4 regions of the Shewanella sp. MTB7 genome follow, and region 4 is predicted to be linked to each of the others. Evidence: predicted binding sites of a transcription regulator. Region 4 holds the regulator's gene; each other region holds the start of a gene.
The links. Region 4 encodes LexA, which represses DNA repair genes until DNA is damaged. Its sites were predicted from a motif close to TACTGTATNNNNATACAGTA; they were not measured.
Positions count from the first base shown of each region.

Region 1 (4,274 bases), 2.9 Mb from region 4:
TAGCAGCTAAACAACATGAGTGATAGCCGACGATTAAGGATAAAAATGAATGATTTAGAGCATAGGCCCGGTGTTAAAGAGATTAATTTAGTCAACAGACATTTAAAGTTGCAAGGTGTTACAGAAGAGAATAAAGAAGCCATTATCACAAAGATTGACACCTTAATAGGTATTGAGAGTGTCTCTTTTGATGAACTGACGGCGACACTGAATATGGCTTATGATGCCACCCATTGCGATTTAAAGGGGATAGAAACTCTGTTGCAAGCCCATGGCGCAGATACGTCTGATGGTCTGTGGACTAAAATAAAAGAGGGGTATTACAAGTTTGTCGACCAGAACATTAAAGATAATGATGAGCATGAGCCCCATTGCTGTAATGCTATGCCCAAGGCATTGCCGGGGAGTCGAAAACGTTAGTCAATTGCATTGAATTTTAGGCAGATCATTCCAGCAGGTGGTGTACTGAGGGCTCAGGTATTGACGCTTCATACTCCACTTAGGACTGATCCCTTGTGCGGCCATAAATAAGGAGTCAGAGCCGTATCTTTGATTTACAGCATCGTATACTTTCATCAAGGCAGGGTTTGTGTGAGGCTCAAATAGATCATGCTGTCGCTGTGTCTCATTGACTAAGTCGATGAGTCCAATTCCAATCTTGTAATAATGCACTCCTAGACGAAATTTCTCTGCGGCAACTCGATTAACCACTCGAGTGATGTCTCCCGTGTTATTGGTGGGATAGGCGAAACGTTGAGTGTGTTTAAATCCGCTTGGATGAGCATCGAAAGGGGAGTTTGAGGCAAAAATAGTCAGCACTGAACATAACGTTCCTTGGGCTCTTGCTTTGCTGGTGGCAATCCCCACGTGTTTACTTAAGGCTTGCTGTAGCGAGTCTAGATCTGTGATCCTATTACCCACACTGCGGGTTGAGAAGATCTGCTGTTTATCGGCACGGACTTGATCCCACCCTTTGCAGCTCCCACCCTTTGCAGCTCTCACCATTGAGCTCTCGAATTGTTCGCTCTACTTCAATATTAAACTTTTTTCTAGCAATGGCAGATTTCATCTGTGACAATGCATAAGCTGTTTTAATTCCCATAATATCTAGTCGCTTAGCAAGACGACGTCCAATACCCCATACCTCAACTGGCATCATCTTAAGTAAGATCTCTTTTCTTTGGTTACTATTATCGATCACACATACGCCGTGATACCCCTGATGTTTTTTAGCGGCATGGTTGGCAACCTTAGCTAATGTGAGTGTGGATCCCATTCCTACGCAGACGGGCAAGCGAGTCTCTTTCCACACGGTACGTCTCAGTTTATGTCCATGCTTGATTAAACAGGGAATAGCGGGATAACAATGCTCAAATGAAAGGAAGGACTCATCGATACTGTAAATATGTTGCTCAGGAGCAAATCTGCCTATGACCTCCATCATACTGGCAGAGAGGGAGGCATATAATTCATAGTTGGAACTAAGGGCGATAATACCTAACTGTTCACATTGAGTCTTTATCTTAAAATAGGGTTCAAATTTAGGAATACCTGATTCGAGGGCCAAACGGTTAGCCGACACAATCATGCCATCATTGTTGGAGAGCACAATAATGGGACGTCCTCTCCATTCTGGCCGAAATACTTGTTCTGCGCTGCAATAAAAGGCGTTAGCATCAACGAGTGCAAACATAGTGAGATATTCGCTTAACGGAGAAATAGAGAGAAATAAAAAGGAGTAGCCAGTGGTGGAAGTGATGTAGCATCAATATTTTTAATGGGAATTCTCATCATTTAACGCCTACATTTTGTTAGTAAGTGACTTGGGCGGTGACAGCGTACAGACCTAACTACAACACCTTCAATGGTAAATTGATCGTACTCATGGATGGTGACTGCTTGATGGTCTTCATTGGCTGATAGCAATAGTCTTCTTTTGATATCAATAATTTTGCAGACAAAACACCCGTTATAATTTGCAACAATGACATCTTGATCCATCATAGTGATATGCCTGTCCACAATCAAAATATCACCATCAAAAATCCCTACGTTTTGCATCGAACTGCCACTAGCTTGGGCAATAAAGGTTGCACTTGGATGTTCTATTAGCAGTTCGTCTAAACTTAAACCGAGTTGCTTATAGTCCGCTGCAGGACTTTCGAAGCCGGTGAGCCCGGCGCAGGCTGAGATAGAGATCAATTTCATGAGTAGTATTTCTATCAGTTACTGTATAAGTATACAGTTGTAGTGTAGCAGTAATCTTTATACTGGCAATCTTTTTCAATTATCTAGGTCAAATAGAGTCCCAAGTGATGACTTAGTTTAGTTAATCGTTTTTCAAATCAAATGAATTTGGTAGAATAAGGGGAATAATAGGAGAGTTATCAATGTCAGTTTATGTTGTGGGCCATAAGATCCCAGATTCAGATTCAATTTGTGGTGCAATTGCACTTGCTTACCTGAGAAATCAGATCGGTGAGGCATCGACTGCGGCTCGTTTAGGTGAACTATCGCCTGAAACAGCGTTTATTTTAGGAAAATTTGGCTTCGAAGCGCCAGAGTTTAAAACAAGCTATGCCGGTGAAGAGGTGTTTATTGTCGATCACTCTGAGTTAACTCAAGCACCGGATGATATTGCCGAAGCAACGATAGTCGGTATTGTTGATCACCATAAATTGGGTGACTTGACCACATCGACGCCACTTGAGTGTTGGATCCGCCCTGTTGGCTGTAGTAATACCATTATCAAAATGATGTATGACTTTCACAATGTGGCCATCCCTAAAGATATCGCTGGCATTATGATGTGTGCGATCTTAAGTGACACAGTGATCTTCAAATCTCCAACTTGTACCACTGCCGATATCAAGTGTGTTGAAGCTTTGGCTGATATAGCAGGTATCGAAGACTTTAAAGAACTTGGCATGGACATGTTCAAGGTTAAGTCTGCTGTTGAAGGCACACCAGCTCGCGATCTTGTTATGCGTGACTTTAAAGATTTCAACATGAATGGCAATAAAATAGGTATAGGTCAACTTGAAGTGATCGACCTGTCTGTATTTGATGAAATCAAAGCCGAACTTGCAGCTGATATCATTGCATTAAAAGCCGAAGGCGGGCACCACAGTGTCATTTTACTGCTCACAGATATCATGAAAGAGGGTTCGGAGCTATTGGTCATCACCGATGATGCAGACCTAATTGAACGTGCTTATGGCGTAGTATGTGAGAATGACAGAGTGTGGCTTGACGGTGTATTGAGCCGTAAAAAGCAGATCGTGCCTCAGTTGCAAGATGCGCTAGCGTAAATTTAAACGCTAAAACTTAAATGTTAATAGGAAGGCCGAAACAGTACTGTTTCGGCCTTTTTTGTTTCAATGCTTACACTCTTCAAGTTGTGAAGGCTTGTCTAAACGCAACAGGTTTAAACGAGGGTTAGGTTCATACCAAAGATACAAAGATACAAAGAAATTCTATTAATGCTTACACTCTTCAAGTTGCGAAGGCTTGTCTAAACGTAACAGATTTAAACGAGATTGCGCCATACCAAAGATTGAATCACTTGGGTGATCTACCTGAGCGATGTTCATTTCGCCATTAATATTCGGATTCATACTAGAGTTAAGTCCGGCACTGAACCCCGTTAATATTTCAATGGCTTGGGTAACATGTTCGATAGCCCAAATGTTGAACTGACCTTTCTTTACCGCGTCGACAATGTCGCTGCGAAGCATGAGGTTCTGTACATTTGATTTAGGAATGATAACACCTTGAGTCGATGTACGTCCCTTGATGGTACATACGTCGAAGAAACCTTCGATCTTCTCGTTGACGCCACCAATAGGCTGAGCTTCACCGAGCTGATTCATGGAGCCTGTAATAGCCACATCTTGCCTGATTGGCAGTTCGGAGAACGCTGACATTATCGCGCACAACTCAGCCATCGTCGCACTGTCACCATCAACACCGCCATAGGATTGTTCAAAGGTGATATGGGTCGTCAGTGGGATTTTAGCAGTTTTGCCCAATATTGATGCAAGGTAAGCCGATAGAATCATCACGCCTTTAGAGTGTAAACTGCCCCCTAAATCGACCTTACGTTCTATATCAAACACTTTGCCTTCACCAAATGCTGTCGTTGCTGTGATGCGATTAGGAGCGCCAAATTGATGATTTGAGGTGCTAATGACCGAGAGCGCGTTGACTTGACCTACCACATGATCTTGAGTGCTGATCAAGGTGGTGCCATTGATAAAACTCTGCATGACATT
Region 1 is NZ_CP085636.1:3,201,242-3,205,515, reverse strand. It holds gene HWQ47_RS13685 (cation transporter) at 46-420, shown strand; gene HWQ47_RS28090 (DUF4113 domain-containing protein) at 421-1,005, opposite strand; gene HWQ47_RS28085 (Y-family DNA polymerase) at 947-1,693, opposite strand; gene HWQ47_RS13675 (LexA family protein) at 1,795-2,208, opposite strand; gene HWQ47_RS13670 (manganese-dependent inorganic pyrophosphatase) at 2,391-3,311, shown strand; gene HWQ47_RS13665 (Lon protease family protein) at 3,480-4,274, opposite strand, start outside.
Region 1: the regulator LexA is predicted to act here: its motif matches at 2,228-2,247, upstream of HWQ47_RS13675 (LexA family protein).

Region 2 (4,274 bases), 2.1 Mb from region 4:
AGGTTTGTAAGGGTATCTTCGATATTTCCAGCGATAGCAATACCATCGAATGAGACAGGATCCACTCGTTGTTTATTTCGCACCTGCATATCCACAAAGGTCTTCTGAATAGCACCGAATGCATGACCCTTATTACCCGGCGCACTCAAAAATCGCGGCAACTGAGTAAAGTGATCATCTGAAAGGTGAATCGTACGCACTGCGCTGTTATGGGACAGGTGAGTCAAAGCGATACTCAGCTGTTGAGTCGCCAACGCCATTGGCAGAGGTTCAACATTGGTGGTCGAGAAGACCCCACCTTTACTTTCAACCAGATACTTTTCAACTTGAGAGTATTGCGCAAACTCACTACCAGCTCCCATCACTACAGCTGGGTTATCGTCTGAGTTATTGACTGTATCTCAATTACGTTCCCAAAATCTGTCAGGGCATCTTTAGCCGCCGCTATCGTATAAGCCGTTGTTCGATAACTAAATGGCTCCTCTCCATTAAGCGCCTATAAGTAGCTACCATCCAGATCGGCTAAGATTTCAGATGTGGCTTCCTTAAGCAGAACTGCTAGACATCAATCCCAATACACTTAAAAGCAAGATGAAAAAACTAGGACTCTGCTAACCTTTTCATCCGCTAACAATAAACGAGTTCACAGAAGCTTGAATTAACCCCTTGCAGGCTTTTTAGTGGCGGGCTTTGCCTTGGCTCTTGTCGACCCACCTGTCAACTTAGCGCTTGATGATTTCGTATAACGTTTTTTCTTAAAACTGTTAGTAGGTGCCGTTACTCCCTGTAAAGCAGAGGGTAACTGTGAACCAGCTTGGACAATCAATGCTGATAATGTTTCGAGTAAGGGAGTCATGAAATTTAAATATTTGGCTTCTTTACGACTGATGGCATCTAGATTACTCTCCCATAACGCCGTCATATCGGGAGTTGTGGCACTCAAAGGGAGGCTATTGATTAAGCCCTTACCTACATCAGTCGCAATAATCAACTTGCCAGTTCTAACCAAATAATTTCGCTTAAACAAGAGTTCAATAATTCCCGCTCTTGTCGCCTCAGTTCCTAAGCCATCAGTATCTCTTAAAATTTTCCTAACCTCCGGATCCGTAACATAACGGTTAATTCCTGTCATAGCACTGAGCAGTGTTGCATCGTTAAAGTGCTTAGGAGCCTGAGTTTGCTTCTCAACTAACTCACCTTGACCTGAATGCAACTGTTGGCCCTTCACAAGTAATGGTAACTGTTGCAGTGTTTCTGAATCATCATTCCCATCATTGGAAGCCGTTAATTTTGCTTCTTGCTGTGACTCCTGTCGAGAGAAAAGCTGTTTCCACCCTAATGCTTTTTCCTGTTTCGCTTTAGTTTTGAACTTGCCACCAGCGATCTCAATTTCAACCTGAGTTTCATGATAGAGATAAGGGGCATAAAACTGGCTAAGATATTGGCGGGCGATCTGCAAGTAAATCTGTCTCTCCCTCTGACTTAACCCTGCCAAATTCGCCGTTTTTTCTGTTGGGATAATAGCGTGATGAGCATCAACTTTCTTATCGTTCCACGCCTTAGACTTCATCTTTAAATCGGGCTGATCGGGTCCAATAACTAGCTCACTAGCTCCATTTAATACTGCCTTAACGACAGAAGGCGCCATGGCGAACTGCTCTGCTGGCAAATAACGGCTATCGGATCTTGGATAAGTGATCAGCTTATGCTTTTCATAGAGCGACTGACAGGTATCAAGCACCTCTTTTGCACTCATACTAAAACGCTTAGCACCATCAATCTGCAATGACGATAAATTATAAGGCAGAGGCGGATTCTGTTTCTTATCTTTACTTTCAAGACCAATCACCCAAGCCACTTGCTCAGTGATCCGGCCCACTACGTTCTGTGCTAACCCTTTAAATACAACTCTTCCCTCTTCATCCATATAGGCCTGACATGCGTCACTTGGTTGCCACTTCGCCTTAAAGTGCTCACTTTTATCAGTACTAAGGTTTGCCAATACTTCATAGAAAGGTTTAGAGACAAAGTTTGCTATCTCTTCATCTCGACGAACTACTAACCCAAGCAGCGGGGTTTGCACACGACCCACAGACAATACCCCTTGATAACCCACTTTACGTCCTTGAATCGTGTACGCTCGCGTCATATTAAGTCCATAGAGCCAATCAGCTCTTGAGCGAGCTAAAGCAGATGTCGATAAGGGGATAAATTCTCGGTTACTGCGCATTTGACCTAGGGCTCGTTTCACCGCCTGTGGATTCAAGTCACTGATCAATAAGCGTTGAGTCTGATGTAATTTATCTCCTTTCACACCAAAATGTGCAATCACCTCGTCAACCAAAAGCTGTCCCTCACGATCGGGATCCCCTGCATTAACTAGCTGTGATGCTTGTTTGACTAACCCTTTTAATATTGTGAGTTGTGAACGGGTTTTGGGCTTAGCTTTCATCTTCCAATTTTGCGGAATAATAGGCAGATGTTCAAACTTCCAAGATTTAAATTCAGGATCATAGGCGTCTGGTTCGGCTTGTTCAAGAAGGTGACCAATACACCAGGAAACACAATCTCCATTAGCAGCAATAATATACCCGTCCCCTTTTTTATGAGGTTTAGGTAAAACGTCGGCAATGGCTCGACCAAGGGAGGGTTTTTCTGCGATATAGAGGATCATAAGATGAAACACCGAACACTGTATAAATTACCAGTAACTTTAGCGCAAACTTGCAGTAGCTGCAATAATCAGAAACATTTAATGTAAATTCATTTGAGAATCATTCTCATTTAAATGTATTATCTCTGTCATCGAAATAGATAAATTGAGGACTCTCATGTTAGCAATCAAACCAACGTCAAGCAGTAGCCTAGACCAGTTACTGCTCTATCATTTTCTGTTCGTCACGGCAATCGCCTTACTTATTTTACCTTTGATAATAGAGGATAAAATATTTGAGCTTATGTTACTGCTCACTTTGCAGATCACGTTAACTTGCATCAGTACTTTAATAGGATTAAGCATGGGCCACAGACTGAACCGAGGGGCGATGACCCTACTATTTGCTATTTGGATGTTAGTCTGGTGCGTGAATTTGGCTTGATGGCATAAAGCTTATTCCCGATGCAATCGGTATAAATGAATATGCTTTTACCTGATTCAAAAAGGAGTGGATTCACGATATGGCTCTAATCATCATCTTTGTATTTAGATGCTATATTAAAGAAATCAGCTTCAACCTCTAAAAAAGCATCAATCAATTCAGGATCAAAATGATTTCCCCTACCCTCTTTTATAATATCTAAAGCGGTTTCATGAGTCATGGCATCTTTATAAACTCGTTTACTAATAAGGGCATCATACACATCGGCTATCGCCATCATACGGGCACTCAAAGGGATATCTTCTCCAACTAAGCCATCTGGATAACCAGAACCATCCCACTTCTCATGGTGATGGTGAGCGATGTCCTTGGCGATATGTAAAAAGGTATCTGATTGTTCCATATGCTTTTCTGCCGTCTCTAGAGACTTAAATCCTAGATAAGCATGAGTTTTCATCACCTCAAACTCCTCTCGAGTCAATTTACCTGGTTTCAACAAAATATTGTCTGTGATCCCAACTTTACCGATATCGTGTAAAGGAGCAGAGGTAAATAGCCGTTCAATATAAGTGGAAGTCATTATCTCACTATACTTCTCCTTCGTACCGAGCTGGGTCGCAAGTAACTTCATGTATATTTGTGTTCGTTTAATATGAAAACCAGTATCAGGATCCCTAGTCTCTGCCAAATTAGCCATCGCTGTGATGGTTACATTTTGAATATTAACCACTTCCTGTGTACGTCGCTCGACTTCTATTTCAAGAAAAGCGTTCTGATTTTTCAGGAAATCTTTGGATGCTTTTATCTGCAGATGAGTTTTAACACGCGCCAATAGTAAAGGCGGGCTAATGGGTTTACTCAGGTAGTCGGCAGCTCCCAGATCAAAGCCCATGGTTTCATCATTAATACTGGTTTTTGCCGTCAAAAAAATAATGGGGATGTCGCTGAGGCCAGCGTCTCCTTTAACTCGTCGACAAACTTCATAACCATCCATAACAGGCATCATCACATCTAATAGTATGATATCGATGCCACCTTTACTGATTATATTCAAGGCAATAGCACCATTTACAGCGGCTTTGACATGATACACATCCTTTAAAAGCTCATGCAGTAGCGTCAGGTTATCGGGGGTATCGTCAACAATTAATACTGTTTGCTTACTTATCTCAGTAG
Region 2 is NZ_CP085636.1:2,400,043-2,404,316, reverse strand. It holds partial or broken gene HWQ47_RS10225 (aromatic amino acid lyase) at 1-550, opposite strand, end outside; gene HWQ47_RS10220 (DNA topoisomerase III) at 659-2,674, opposite strand; gene HWQ47_RS10215 (hypothetical protein) at 2,832-3,098, shown strand; gene HWQ47_RS10210 (HD-GYP domain-containing protein) at 3,184-4,274, opposite strand, start outside.
Region 2: the regulator LexA is predicted to act here: its motif matches at 2,691-2,710, upstream of HWQ47_RS10220 (DNA topoisomerase III).

Region 3 (4,274 bases), 2.7 Mb from region 4:
AGCCAAAACAAGCGGCAAGCTTATTAGTGCCTAACGCTAAGTGCGGAGAGATTCCTAATGTGAGTAAGGCCGGAATTGAGAGCAATCCACCACCACCGGCAACAGCATCAATAAATCCTGCAATTAACCCTATGCCAGCAAGAATGGCCCAAGTAGTGGGCTCTAGCAGTAGATCCAAAGGTATTCCTACTCTATCACACGGCGAAAAGGAGGGAGAGCATCGAGTAATGACTTCCCATATCTTTTACTAACAAGTCTTCTATCTAAAATGGTTATACGGCCATAATCTTGCTCTTTACGCAGTAATCTACCACAGCTTTGTATCAATTTACGTGATGCGTCTGGAATTGTCAGTTGCAGAAAAGGGTTACCCCCTTTAATCTTTATATATTCTGCATGAGCTTGCTCAACAGGTGAGGTTGGTACTGCAAAAGGAAGCTTAGTAATAATCAAGTTGGTTAAGTAATCTCCTGGGAGATCGAGTCCCTCGGAGAAACTGCCGGTGCCAAAAATAATACTTGGTTCGTTGTTATCACATCTCTGCTTATGTTTAGTGAGTATATCTTGTCTTGAAGCGGTACCTTGGATCTGCAGACCTGTTTTAATCTTATTTTCAACGAGGTCAAATACTTTTTCCATCTGCCAATATGATGCAAATAGCACTAAGGTCGCTTGTTCACCATCGACTAAGGTAATGATCTGCTCAGCTAACTCTTCAGTATATTTATCATCAGTTGGTTCAGTTTTCATTTTTGGCAGATACAGTGTTGCATTTTGTTCGAAATCGAAGGGAGAATCTAACGCTAAAAAGCGACTACCATCGTTTACCGATAAGCCAACTTGTCGAGTAAAGTGATCAAAATTATTTAACGATCTTAATGTGGCGCTACACAAAACGACGCCAGCGGCTTTCTCCCAAAGCAGCTTTTCAAGCATAAAACCAACTTCAATAGGAGATGCATTGAACAGGTAATCTAGTTGTTTTCCTGTGAGTAACTCTATCCAGCGGGCCATAGGTGCACCCTTAGCATTATCAACCTTGGCCATCATCTTCCACAGCTTTTGCAGGTTTTCAAGTCGTTGTAACATAAAGCCTGTTTCTGATAAAAGCTGTTCAGCTTGGTGCTTGGGAATTTCACCATCTTTTATCGCTTCAGCCAATAAGGTTTGCATCTTATTAAACTGTTTTAGTGCTTTGTTTGATGTTGTGGCGAGGTTTTCAGCTTGGCTTAATAGCCCATCAGGTAGTTTGCCGTGCTCAAAGCGGAAACGGTTTTCTGGATTATCGAATCGCGCAGTTTGAGTATCACAGTAGTGTGCGATAAGGTTCAATTGACCCGTTAAATCAGTGATGTGATCATGCATCGTCTGTACTGGCGCAATAATGTGATTACTCTTTATTTGAGACTGTAGTTTGCTACTGGTCTTGTCTATTTTTTCCAGCCAGTCGATAGCCCCTCTCAACGTTGATTGAGCACTGGAGAAGTCCCTAGCGACTTGGGGCAAGTGATGGGCTTCATCGATGATATAATAGAGATCCTCAGGATCTGGCAGTATCACTCCTCCACCCAACTCAAGATCGGCAAAAAGCAAACTGTGGTTGGCAATAAGCACATCCCAGGTGTCGATATCTTCACGGGCTTTATGGAAAGGACAGTTTCTATGACTGGCGAGCTGTTTATGACAACTGTGCTTATCACAGGCGATTTGTTGCCAAATGTGGTCAGGGAGTTGTTCTGTTAAGGTGTCACGTTCACCGTTCCACTTACCTTCATGGTATTGCTTAAACAAAGCTTGTAATTGTGCTATTTGACTCGTGTCTGGTTTTGTTTGCCACATCGCCATCTGGGTGCCATCGTCGGCGCCTATCAGCATCTGCAGCTTTGAAAGGCAGACATACCTTTGACGACCTTTGACTAAACCAAAAGTAAAATTCAACTCAGATTGTGCAAGGAAAAAGGGCAGATCTTTGTGCAGCAACTGTTCCTGTAGCGCAACCGTTGCCGTGGCTATGCAGACCTTTTTCTTATTGGCAAGCGCTAAAGGTATCGCGCCCAATAAATAGGCTAATGACTTACCAATTCCGGTGCCAGCTTCTACGACGATGATTCTTCTTTGCTTGTCGTATTCGCCTGCCAGTGTTTTTGATATTTCGGCGACGATATAGTTTTGCTCACGTCTAGAACGAAAGTTTGGTAAGGCTGCAGCAATATCTTTATATATTGAACGGATCTGTGTTTTAACGTCTGCGGATAGCATGAATATACAAGCAAGAAAATAATGCTGTATATAATAACAGTTAATATGTAGAGGTAAAGGTAATCGTGTTTATCAAGTTCGATAGTGATGAAATACTAAATAATAAAAAAGGCTCAACTTGAGCCTTTTTCCATTTTAATAGCACTTGTGTGGGCAAATTATGATTTATCAAGCTTGTTTAGGACTCGTTTAATAATGATTGCTGTTCCCATGCCGCCGCCAATACATAGAGAGGCCAGTCCATAGGTGAACTCCTGCTTTTGAAGTTCATAGAGTAAGGTTGTCAATACTCTACCACCAGAAGCGCCTAGAGGATGGCCAAGTGCAATGGCTCCACCATTGAGGTTTGTTTTATCATCAAACCAAGATAGCTCAGTGTTATGCTCTTCACTCAGAGCGTGCATCACTCCAATAGCTTGAGCTGCAAAGGCTTCGTTTAGTTCGAATAACTCAATCTGATTAAGTTTCATATCCGCGCGTGATAGCGCCTGCTTTATCGCGGGTACTGGACCGAGTCCCATAAAGGCTGGATCTAACCCACCTTGACCATAGCTAGTAATTTCAGCCAGTGGCTGCAAGTTGTATTTTTTAACCGCTTCTTCTGAGGCAATAACGAATGCTACCCCACCATCATTGATCCCTGACGAATTGCCAGCTGTCACCGAGCCCTCTTTTTTGAAAGCGGGTCTTAGCTTGGCTAAGCTCTCAATGGTGGCATCTGCTCTTGGGTATTCGTCGGTATCAAAGGTGAAGGTTTTTCTGCGCTGTGTCACTTCAATTGGGACTATCTCATCTTTGAAGCGGCCTGATTCAATTGCTGCACATGCTCGTTGCTGACTGCGAAGTGCAAATTCATCTTGTTGCTCGCGAGTGATCTCATACTTGCTAGCGATATTTTCAGCAGTAACACCCATGTGATACTGATTAAAGACGTCAGTGAGACCATCGTTTATCATCGAGTCGGTAAGCTCTTGATTGCCCATCTTGCTACCGAAGCGATTATTGCTACTTAGTAGATAGGGAGCACTAGACATGTTCTCCATACCCGCAGCAACAATAAGATCAGCATCTCCAGCTTTAATCTTTGTCGCAGCTTCGATAACCACTTTCATACCGCTGCCGCAGATCATATTGAGGGTATAAGCCGGAATTGTATCAGGAACTCCCGCATAGCGAGACGCTTGTCTACCAGGTCCCATTCCTTGACCTGCACTGAGTACGTTACCGACAATCACTTCATCAAGATACTCTGGTAAAACTTGAGACTGTGCCAATGCTGCTTTAATGGCTTCCCCACCAAGTTGGTGAGCAGGGACTGAAGCAAGTGTTCCGCCAAAACTACCAAGCGCCGTTCGCTTAGCACCTACAATAAATACTTTTTTCATACTTTTTCCTAAACTGAGTTATTTTGACACTAGAGTAACGCTTAATAATCGATGCTCGAGCAACACGTTATTGAATGTTATTCAGTTATATTACAAGACCTCCATCAATTTTTAGTGTCTGACCAGTGATGAAACTGGCACTGTCACTCGCAAGGAAAAGTACACCATTTGCAATATCTTCAGGCTTGCCCATACGTCCAAGTGGTGTTTTACTTTTCATAAAATTGAGTACTTTTTCTGGCAGCTCAATGGTCATAGGTGTTTCGATAAATCCAGGAGCCACACAGTTTGCGCGTACTTGTGCGCCCTTACGGGAAAACTCTTTAGCCCAACCTTTGGTCATGGTGATCACACCGCCTTTAGTGGCTGCATAGTTTGTCTGTCCGATATTACCGTCAGTACCAACAACAGAAGACATAGTAATGATTGAACCAGTACCATTTTCAATCATTAACGGCGCCACAGCTTGTGTCATATTGAACACACCTTTAAGGTTAACGTTGATGACCATATCCCAGTCATCCTCACTCATTTTGTTGAGCAAGTTGTCACGGGTAATGCCTGCATTATTGACCAATACATCAATTTTGCCATGTTCAGCTTTTAGTGTTTCGATTAGCGCTTGAATAC
Region 3 is NZ_CP085636.1:3,973,070-3,977,343, reverse strand. It holds gene HWQ47_RS17220 (sulfite exporter TauE/SafE family protein) at 1-178, opposite strand, end outside; gene dinG (ATP-dependent DNA helicase DinG) at 187-2,259, opposite strand; gene HWQ47_RS17210 (acetyl-CoA C-acetyltransferase) at 2,418-3,644, opposite strand; gene HWQ47_RS17205 (beta-ketoacyl-ACP reductase) at 3,730-4,274, opposite strand, start outside.
Region 3: the regulator LexA is predicted to act here: its motif matches at 2,282-2,301, upstream of dinG (ATP-dependent DNA helicase DinG).

Region 4 (4,274 bases):
GGTTGCCACTTCCATCACATGATCATAACCAAGATAGACTGGCACAAGTGTTACAGGGCGTTCCATACCGCGCAGCACACTATTCAGTGTCATAGCGATCATCCCGGTCTTAGGAGCAAGTAGGCGTCCAGTGCGAGAACGACCACCTTCGGTGAAGTACTCAACCGAATAGCCTTTTGTAAATAGTTGATCCAAATATTCACGGAAAACAGCGGTATACAACTTGTTCCCCCTAAAACTACGACGAATGAAGAATGCACCACCTCGACGGAACATAGGACCTGCAGGCCAGAAATTTAGGTTAATACCGGCAGCGATGTGCGGCGGCACCATACCTTGATAATAGAGAATATAAGAGAGCAGCAGGTAATCCATATGGCTACGGTGACAAGGAACATAGATGATTTCATGACCATCATGGTGCAACTGCCTGATCTGCTCAGCACCTTTGATATTGATCCCTTTATACAGCTTATTCCATAACCAGGTTAGAAAACGTTCTGCAATACGCACTAGACTGTCTGAATAGTCCGCCGCTATTTCATCAAGATACTCCATCGCTTTTGATCTAGCTTCAACTTCGGAGATCTTCTTGCTGGCAGCTTCCTCTTGGATCGCTTTCTTTAAGGTGTCAGAGTTAATCAAGGCATGAAAAAGTGCTTGCCTCTTAGGTAAAACCGGGCCTGTCATCACTTTACGCTGACGACTAAAATGCACTCGTGCTACCCGCGCAAGTTTTTGAGCAATACGTTTGTCTGTGCCATGTTCATCGGCCATATAACGGATCGACACAGAGTTAGAAAACTGTACAAAGTTATGTCGACCTAAAAATAAGATCATCAAGCATTTACGCAACCAGGTTGGATTTTCACGTTCAAGCACCGCGGCTTTCATGGTGTCATCTTCTTTACCCGGCGTTCTTCCCCAATAAAGACTCACTGGTACGAGTTGTATATCCAGATCTGGGCTATTTTTATGCGCCTTTAATAGACCCATAAAACTGCTCATAAAGAATTCGTTACTCTTCCTTTTACCCATTAGAGGCTTAGCCCCTTCTAAGCAAACGACTCTTGGAGTCGATTCCCCCTCAACCACAAGCGGATCATAAGGACTAGGCAAACCTAACTCACCGGTGATCTCACTGAGCGCAGCGATATCACTTAGAGATTCAGTTTTCATAACGTAAACCAAGGGCTTTTCAGGATCTAAATTAAGATCTTTAAAAGGTTCATGAGGCACGACAATAGTGTGCACCAACTTTTTCTGAAGCCAGCGTAGTGATTTAAACCAAAGAGAGTCTTGTTTGGACATTATTCTTATGCAATGTGTTTTATTTAATAACTGCATAGAGTACCAGATATTGAATAATTCCACCAAAATTAGCTAGCCCTATATCTGAGTGCCAACTGAAGTTATGTATATATGAGTTCCATATTGATGATTGATGACTTCACGGCTTTCATACAGCAGTCCCTGAATATACCCAAGCTACTTAGAAATGCAGGATTCAGTGAGAACTTAATGTGCTTTAGGCAAGATATTGATTGTTGGTAATGGTTGTTCCCTTGGCAAAATCAATAACGCAGAATAAAGTGCACTCTAGATTACAATAGTAACCCATCAACGAAAGCTTTGCGCAAGCCCACTTCGTTGTTGCATCAGCCTAAATAAAGAGTAAAAAGAAAGAGAAAAATAGATAAAATGTGGTTAATACTTGCACTGCACAAGATACTGTATATACTGACAGTTACTGTATAGAAAGACAGGATCACCCATGAGACCATTGACACCACGACAAGCTGAAATTCTTGAACTAATTAAGTGCAATATTGCCGAGACAGGTATGCCTCCTACCCGTGCAGAGATTGCCAAACGTTTGGGTTTTAAAAGCGCCAACGCCGCAGAGGAACATCTAAAGGCCTTAGCTAAGAAAGGCTGTATTGAGATTATTCCTGGCACATCTCGTGGTATCAGGTTAACTCAGGTAGAAGAACCCGGTCTACCTTTGATAGGGCAAGTCGCCGCTGGTGAGCCTATTTTAGCCCAAGAGCATGTAGAGCAGCACTACCAAGTTGATCCAAACATGTTCCACCCCAGTGCTGACTTTCTACTTAGGGTACGTGGTGATAGCATGAAAAACATCGGTATCCTAGAAGGCGATCTTCTTGCCGTTCACAAATCTACTCAGGCAAGAAACGGTCAAATCGTTGTTGCTCGAGTTGAAGATGATGTCACCGTTAAACGTTTCGAGAAAAAGGGCAACACTGTTTATCTTCACGCTGAAAATGAAGATTATAAACCGATAGTCGTTGATCTCACTAACCAAAGCCTAAATATCGAAGGATTGGCAGTCGGTGTTATCCGCAACGGAGGTTGGCAATGAATAGATTAATCGGTAACGGTCCTAGACACCCTGGACTATGGTTAGATCACGAAAATCAGTATTCGAATCAGTTACGATCAAGCACTATTTCGACGGTGGCAACCCACACCCATGGACGCGATGAGTTACGACAGGTAAGTGCTCAACTTGCCACATTAAGTCTCCAAGGACAGTGGATCGTGTTAATCAGCCCACCAAATATTGGTTACAAACAGGTGTTAGCAGAAGCAGGAGTTAGGATGAACCGAGTCCTACTCGTCCATGCCAAAGATGAAGTCGAAACACTCTGGGCGATGGAAAAAGCACTAACAAGCGGCACATCAAGTGCAGTACTGTGTTGGACTCAATCTTTAGATGCACGTGATAGTCGCCGCCTGCAAATTGTTGCTAAAAGTGCCAGAGCTTTAGGTATTGTGATTGAAGATGCTAATGCCGGTTTGCAAATAGAAGCGCATAACCACGTACTCGATTCCACTATAAAACCAAGTTTGTTCGGCTCTGTTCACTAAATACAGCCAATAAATAATAAGCTAATAAACTGACTTCAAGCCCCTTATTGGGGCTTTTTTGTATCGAATTATTTTTAAAATAAAGAAAAAGTGATCTTGATCAATATTTCAACACCAAGTAGGTTAGAGATATAACAACGATAATTTGTTATATCCAAACGATTTAGTCGTCTGCAAAGTAAATCAATTCACAGTGATATAACTGCATTGTTTTGCCTAGATGAAATCGGATCAGATATAGCCAGTAGTTGGTACAAATGTGGTTATCCTGGCAGCAAACAACAAGACTGCTTACTTTTTACAATAAAAAAGTAAAACCACTAATGTACTTTGAAGTCATCGTTGCTTTGTTGGGAACTTGAAGAGTTTGCATAGAGCAGAGACTTACTGTGTGACTCTTCTTTGTCTTATATTTTGACAGAGGAGAAGTCTAGTGAAGAAAGTGTTGTATTGTTTTTTGGCGTTGCTGTTTACGCCATCCATGTTGGCATCAGAGATGCCCTTGAATATGACTCAAGGGGTCACCGATATCAGTGGTCAGGTTTATAACCTCCACATGATTATCCTATATATCTGCTGCGCCATCGGGTTCCTGGTTTTTGGTGTCATGATCTACTCCATGATCAACCACAGAAAATCCAAGGGAGCGATTGCCTCCAATTTTCATGAAAGTACAAAAGTCGAAATAGCGTGGACAATTATACCTTTCATCATCCTCATTTTAATGGCTATCCCTGCTACTAAAACATTGATTGCCATGGAAGACTCCTCCGATGCCGATATAACAATTAAGGTCACCGGATCCCAATGGAAATGGCATTACAGCTATTTCGATCAAGATATTGAATTTTACAGTTTACTCTCGACTCCAAGAGCACAGATTGAAGGAACGGAAGCTAAGGGAGTAAATTACCTCCTTGAAGTCGACAAGCCTTTAGTGCTGCCCATCAATAAAAAAGTACGTTTCTTGATGACCTCTGATGATGTTATCCACTCTTGGTGGGTACCCGCTTTCGCCGTCAAAAAAGATGCAAACCCAGGATTTATTAATGAAGCTTGGACTCGTATTGATAAGCCCGGTGTTTATCGCGGCCAATGTGCTGAGCTATGTGGTAAAGATCATGGCTTTATGCCCATTGTTGTTGAAGCTCTTACCGAAGCTGATTTTGATATTTGGTTAGCTGCACAGAAAAATGCAGCGAGTAATGCAGCCGCCGAAGCACAAGCCGCACTATCTCAAACCTTAAGCATGGAAGATCTCATGGCTCAAGGAGAACAAGTGTATATGGCTCGCTGTGCTGCATGTCACCAGCCCAACGGTGCAGGCCTACCTGGCGTGTTCCCTTCCCTTATTGGCAGTCCCATTATTAAAGGCGCTGTCT
Region 4 is NZ_CP085636.1:345,354-349,627, reverse strand. It holds gene plsB (glycerol-3-phosphate 1-O-acyltransferase PlsB) at 1-1,311, opposite strand, end outside; gene lexA (transcriptional repressor LexA) at 1,775-2,383, shown strand; gene HWQ47_RS01530 (cell division inhibitor SulA) at 2,380-2,892, shown strand; gene coxB (cytochrome c oxidase subunit II) at 3,326-4,274, shown strand, end outside.